Regions from separate parts of the Bacillus sp. NS1 genome, predicted to be linked through region 1. Evidence: riboswitches for the same ligand, from Rfam matches in the RefSeq annotation. Region 1 holds a riboswitch; each other region holds the start of a gene.
The links. Region 1 has a riboswitch for S-adenosylmethionine ahead of mtnK (S-methyl-5-thioribose kinase). Riboswitches for the same ligand answer to the same signal wherever they lie in the genome.
Positions count from the first base shown of each region.

Region 2: linked by a shared signal. The riboswitch ahead of metK (methionine adenosyltransferase) and the one ahead of mtnK (S-methyl-5-thioribose kinase) in region 1 are both predicted to bind S-adenosylmethionine.
Region 3: linked by a shared signal. The riboswitch ahead of AC4CV5_RS06570 (bifunctional homocysteine S-methyltransferase/methylenetetrahydrofolate reductase) and the one ahead of mtnK (S-methyl-5-thioribose kinase) in region 1 are both predicted to bind S-adenosylmethionine.

Region 1 covers NZ_JBZAZF010000002.1:457,532-459,735, reverse strand. Annotated here, with positions in the region: gene AC4CV5_RS07895 (carbon-nitrogen family hydrolase) at 45-824, shown strand; SAM riboswitch class I at 908-1,062, shown strand; gene mtnK (S-methyl-5-thioribose kinase) at 1,167-2,204, shown strand, end outside.
Region 2 covers NZ_JBZAZF010000003.1:42,317-44,520, forward strand. Annotated here, with positions in the region: gene pckA (phosphoenolpyruvate carboxykinase (ATP)) at 1-716, opposite strand, end outside; SAM riboswitch class I at 914-1,051, shown strand; gene metK (methionine adenosyltransferase) at 1,219-2,204, shown strand, end outside.
Region 3 covers NZ_JBZAZF010000002.1:222,626-224,829, forward strand. Annotated here, with positions in the region: gene AC4CV5_RS06570 (bifunctional homocysteine S-methyltransferase/methylenetetrahydrofolate reductase) at 1-1,031, opposite strand, end outside; SAM riboswitch class I at 1,122-1,239, opposite strand; gene AC4CV5_RS06575 (YajQ family cyclic di-GMP-binding protein) at 1,346-1,837, opposite strand; partial or broken gene AC4CV5_RS06580 (CvfB family protein) at 1,936-2,204, shown strand, end outside.

The DNA of each region.
Region 1 (2,204 bases):
TGGTTAAATGAAAAAAGTAAAGAAAAATTTGGAGTGATAAAAAGATGAAATGGACGATATCTTGTCTTCAATTTGATATTTCATATGGTAAACGTTCGGAAAATATCAAAAAGGCTGAATTTTTGATCGAAAAAGAAAGCAAGCATGCTGATGTTCTTGTTCTTCCTGAATTATGGACGACCGGATATGACCTGGCCAACCTTGATGAGCTCGCTGATGAAGACGGGCGTTTTGCTCAGAGCTGGCTGAAGAAAACAGCAAAAAAACATGGCGTTCATATTGTCGCCGGATCGGTCGCTGTCAGAAATGATTCTGATGTTTATAATACAATGTACATCGCGGATAAGGAAGGACAAATCGTTAAAGAGTACAGAAAAGCCCACCTTTTTCAGCTGATGGATGAGCATGTGTATTTATCAGCCGGTTCCGAAGACGGATACTTTGAGCTTGATGGCGTCAAAAGCTCAGGACTGATCTGTTACGATATCCGTTTTCCGGAGTGGATCAGAAAACATACAACAAAAGGTGCCAACGTGCTGTTTATTTCTGCAGAATGGCCGCTTCCCCGCCTTGATCATTGGAAAAGCCTGCTAATTGCCCGGGCCATTGAAAATCAATGCTTTGTCGCTGCATGCAATTGTACCGGTTCAAATCCAGATAATGAATTTGCCGGGCATAGCCTGATTATTGATCCATGGGGGCGTGTACTTGCTGAAGGCGGACGGGAAGAAGGCATTGTCCGAGCTGAAATCGACCTTCAGGAAAGCGTTAAGGTGCGAGAAAGCATTCCTGTTTTCGATGATATCAGAAAAGATTTATATTAAAAAATTTATTGACAACTTAACAAAACACCTGTTACTATGTTCATCAACTGATAAATTAGAATTGTTTAACAAATGAATATATTCTCTTATCGAGAGTTGGGCGAGGGATTTGGCCTTTTGACCCCAACAGCAACCGACCGTAATTCCATTGTGAAATGGGGCGCATCTTTTTCGCGCCGAGACACTCGTCTCTAAGGCACGGTGCTAATTCCATCAGATCTGATCTGAGAGATAAGAGAGGCGGACATACATGTTAAGCCTCTTTCTCTCTGAGAAGGAGGCTTTTTTACGGCCAATCAGCTGCAAACATATCAAGAGATTACATAATTGGAGGTTATGACAATGGCAGTCACAAAAACACCTTTATACGAAACGTTAAATGAAAGCTCCGCTGTGGCACTTGCGGTAAAGCTTGGCTTATTTCCAAGCAAAAGCACACTGACATGCCAGGAAATCGGCGACGGCAACTTAAATTACGTTTTTCATATTTATGATCAAGAACATGACAGAGCTTTGATCATTAAACAGGCGGTTCCTTATGCAAAAGTCGTCGGAGAAAGCTGGCCGCTGACAATCGATCGCGCAAGAATCGAAAGCAGCGCTCTCATCCGGCAGGGTGAGCATGTCCCTCATCTGGTTCCAAGAGTGTTTTATTCTGATACAGAAATGGCGGTTACCGTCATGGAGGACCTCTCTCATCTGAAAATCGCAAGAAAAGGACTCATTGAGGGTGAACATTATCCGCATCTGTCACAGCACATCGGTGAGTTTTTAGGAAAGACCCTTTTTTATTCATCTGATTACGCGCTTGAACCTAAGGTGAAAAAACAGCTTGTTAAACAGTTTACAAACCCGGAGCTGTGCGACATAACGGAAAGACTTGTCTTTACAGATCCTTTCTTTGACCATGACACAAATGATTTTGAAGAAGAGCTTCGTCCTTTTGTCGAGAAGCTTTGGAATAATGACAACGTTAAAATCGAAGCCGCTAAGCTGAAAAAGTCATTTTTAACATCGGCAGAAACGCTGATTCATGGTGATTTGCATACAGGGAGCATTTTTGCAAGCGAACATGAAACAAAGGTGATTGATCCTGAATTTGCTTTTTACGGACCGATCGGCTTTGATGTAGGCCAATTTATCGCCAACTTATTTTTGAACGCACTCGGCCGTGACGGTGATGACAGAGAGCCGTTATACCAGCATGTCAAGCAGGTCTGGGAAACATTTCAAGAGACATTCACTGAAGCCTGGGAAAAGGACAGTCTTGATGTTTACGCCAAAATCGACGGTTATCTTACTGATACGCTCAGTCATATTTTTGAAGAGACGATCGGATTTGCGGGCTGCGAGCTCATACGCCGCACGATCGGCCTTGCC
Region 2 (2,204 bases), on a different contig from region 1:
TTGCCTGTTCCGGACAATCCGAAGAAAAGGGCGACATCGCCTTTTTCACCGACATTGGCAGAGCAGTGCATGGATAGAATATCTCTTTCAGGGAGCAGGAAATTCATAATGGAGAAAATCGATTTCTTCATTTCTCCAGCATACTCTGTTCCGCCGATTAAAATCGTCCGCTTTTCAAAAGAGACAATAATAAAGGTTTCAGAATGTGTGCCGTCTGTTTTTGGATCCGCTTTGAAATGCGGAGCAGAAAGAATGGTAAACGGTTGTTCAACTGTTTTCTTATCATTGCCCTCCGGTCGGATAAACAGCTGTCTGGCGAATAAATTGTGCCATGCGAACTCATTTACGACGGTGATGGGCAGCCTGTATTTTTCATCTGCTCCGGCAAATCCTTCGAATACAAACAGCTCATCTCGCTGTTTCAGATAGCTGACAACTTTCGTGTACAGCCGCTCAAATGCTTCTTCTGAAATTGGCTGATTCACCGTACCCCAATCGATCTTATTTTTCGTGCTTTCTTCCTTCACGATAAATTTGTCTTTAGGCGAGCGTCCTGTATAAGCGCCTGTTGTCGCCCGAACAGCGCCTGTGGAAGTTAAAATGCCTTCGTTCCGGGATAGTACTTTTTCTGTAAGCTGTGCTGCTGATAAATTATGACGCACATTTGGGCTTGTTAATAAGGCTTGTAGATCAGCGGTTAAATCAACTGAGTTCATATGAAACCTTCCTTTATCGTTTTTTGTGTTTTGCTAATTGTGAATTAGTATAACATATATTTTCAAATAGTCTATACTATTTAACGTTTTTTGTGTGTGCGTTTTCCAATGTTTTCTCTCAATATAGGTGCCTATTTCTTCTGAATCATATTGACATTGCAAACCCTTTTACGATAAGATATTTCATTGAGCGGATACTCTTATCCCGAGCTGGCGGAGGGACAGGCCCTATGAAGCCCAGCAACCGGTTTCTCTGTTATTATTATGTTCAACTGTGTGAGACAACCAAGGTGCTAACCTGTTGCAAGGTTGTATGATTCCTTGAGCGATAAGAGTGAAAGGCACAAAGACCAAACCCTTTCCTCGATGGAAAAGGTTTTTTTATTTCATAAATATGCCAATTAACATTCTCTAATATAACGTTACATTGTATAAGAGGGAGCGAGTTCCGTATCATATATACAAGGTCTTTCGGGAGGCCTTGTGCAGGAGGAAGCAAATCATGAGTAAAAATCGTCGTTTATTTACATCAGAATCTGTTACGGAGGGGCATCCGGATAAAATCTGTGACCAGATTTCTGACAGCATTTTAGATGAAATTTTAAAGAAAGACCCTAACGCGCGTGTTGCTTGTGAAACGTCTGTGACAACTGGTTTGGTTCTTGTCAGCGGAGAGATCACAACATCTACGTATGTTGACATTCCGAAAACGGTTCGTCAAACCATTAAAGAAATCGGATACACACGTGCGAAATACGGATTTGATGCGGAAACTTGTGCAGTTTTAACATCAATTGACGAGCAGTCTGCTGATATCGCAATGGGTGTAGACCAGGCGCTTGAAGCCCGTGAAGGCACAATGAGCGATGAAGAAATTGAAGCGATCGGTGCGGGTGACCAAGGTTTAATGTTCGGTTACGCGTGCAACGAAACAAAAGAGCTTATGCCTCTTCCAATTTCACTTGCTCATAAATTGGCCCGCCGCCTGAGTGAAGTCCGTAAAGAAGATATTCTTCCGTACCTTCGTCCTGACGGCAAAACACAGGTAACAGTTGAGTACGATGAAAATAACAAACCTGTCCGCATTGACGCGATTGTTATTTCAACTCAGCATCACCCTGAAATTACGCTTGAGCAAATCCAGCGCAACATTAAAGAACATGTTATCAATCCGGTTGTTCCTGAAGAGCTGATTGATGAAGAAACAAAATATTTCATCAACCCTACAGGACGTTTCGTTATCGGAGGCCCTCAAGGGGATGCGGGACTTACAGGACGCAAAATCATTGTTGATACGTACGGCGGCTATGCACGCCACGGCGGAGGCGCGTTCTCAGGTAAGGATGCAACGAAGGTAGACCGTTCTGCGGCTTATGCAGCGAGATACGTTGCGAAAAACATCGTTGCGGCTGAGCTTGCTGATTCTTGCGAAGTACAGCTTGCTTACGCGATCGGTGTTGCACAGCCTGTGTCAATCTCAATCAACAC
Region 3 (2,204 bases), 230 kb from region 1:
TCTTTTAATTCAGCAGCGGCGGACAGAAATTTGTCAAAACTCAATTTTTTCGGCGGATCCAGCTCTACGATAATGGAGCGTTTTTCCGCCGCGATCTCATTCAAGCCGGGCTCTGTCCGCTCGTGCTGAACAGAAACGAATTCCTTCGCCCGGGTTTTGACTTCTTTTTCTGTAATCGGAGCAAGCCCGCCAACCGCTTCCGCCATCGCCCGGATGTGATTTGGCGTGGTGCCGCAGCAGCCTCCGATAATCCGTGCGCCTTGCTTACGGAATTCTGACGCGCTGTTTTGAAAATACGTGTCGTCTGTTTCATAGACGAGCCGGCCTTCTTCAAGCGAGGGAAGACTGCTGTTCGGATAAACTGATAAGAACACGTCATCAAAAATCGGCACTTCGCTGAGCGCTTCAATCATATGATAAGGGCCGAGCCGGCAGTTAATGCCGACGATATCAGCTCCGAGATCCGCGATCGATCGCAATGCTTCAGAAAGCGGCGTTCCGTCCTGCAGTACGCCTTGCTCATGCATGGAGACATTTAACATAATCGGAAGGCCAGTCTCTTTGCGCGCGATTTTCAGCACTTCACGGGCTTCTTCCAAATCATAATACGTTTCTAACAGCAATCCATCCGGATCTTCATGCAGCAGCAGGTACAGCTGCTCGCGAAAGCTGCGTTTGATTTCGTCAAGGCTGTACGCATTTTTATTAAATGTGCGGATGCCTCCCATCGTCCCCAGAACGTACGCATCGCCTGCGGAAGCCCGTGCGATTTTTACTGCCTCTTGATTCATTTTTTTGATGTCATCCTCAAGGCCGTGTCTGGATAATTTAATATAATTGGCCCCGTACGTATTTGTTTGAATGATGTTGGCTCCTGCCTCAACGTATGCTTTATGTATGCGCTGAATTTCTTCCGGCTTTGAAATATTGAGCTCCTCAAAGCACCTGTCAATGCCATAGGAGTAGAGGAGCGTCCCCATTGCGCCGTCGCCGATTAACACTTGTGTTTGCAAATCTTCTAAAAGTCCCATTGTCTGCCTCCTTTATTCACATTCAGCAAGGAAAAAAGAGAAATAAAAAAAGTCCTCTTAAGAAGAAGACTTTGTCAGTGATTTTGTCTCTTCTTATCTTCCAAGCTGTTCGAGCTTGCTGGATTTAGCACCTTGGTCATGGCTTATCGCCATTACACCGGTTGCTGAAGCTTCGTCGGGCCAGTCCCTCTGCTTCTCTTGATAAGAACGGATATGAAGTTTTCGTGTTCAGGAAGTGCCAAAAGGTGGTTAGCGTTTTCCCTTTCTCCAAATTTACCGAAAATAAAGACAATAATCAATAGGATTCAGAAAATTTATCTGAAATTTATAAATTGAACGTCAATTGGCAGATCTGCGCCTCTCACTGCTGTGATAATCTGCTGCAGGTCATCCTTGTTTTTTCCGGTGATGCGCACTTGGTCATCCTGCACTTGAGACTTTACTTTCAGTCCGGAGTTTTTGATAATTGTATTGATTTTTTTTGCGTTTTCCTTGTCAATGCCTTGAACAAGTTTTGCACGCTGGCGCACCGTTCCGCCTGACGCGCTTTCAACCTTGCCGTAATCAATGTTTTTTGTCGGCACATTTCGTTTAATTAATTTACTGACCAGTACATCTTTCAGCTGGCTTAATTTAAATTCGTCATCAGAAACGAGGACAAGCTCCTCTTTATCTAAAGAAATGTCGCTTTTGCTTCCTTTAAAGTCGTAGCGTGTGCTGATTTCTTTGAGTGCGATTTGGATCGCATTTTGCACTTCGGGCAATTCCACCTTGGATACAATATCAAATGAGCTTTCTTTTGCCATATGAAAACCTCCATAACATTTAACTTATGTGTTGATTATAGTAGAATAAAGAGAAACTTCCAACAGATCAAAGAATCAATTTGTGATGATTGGAAAAAATGTTAACAGAATCCGCAGAAAAATAAAGCGGAACAGGAAGGACGATAGCATGAGACCAGGGCAGCAATTAACCTTGAGTATAGATCACCAAACTGACTTCGGTTACTTTTTAACCGACGGAGAAGACACGATTCTCTTACATAACAGTGAAATAACTGAGGATATCGAGGACAGAGACGAAGTAGAGGTTTTTATATACGTCGATCAGCAGGAGAGACTTGCGGCCACGATGAAAATTCCGGTCATCAGCGCTGATGAGTACGGCTGG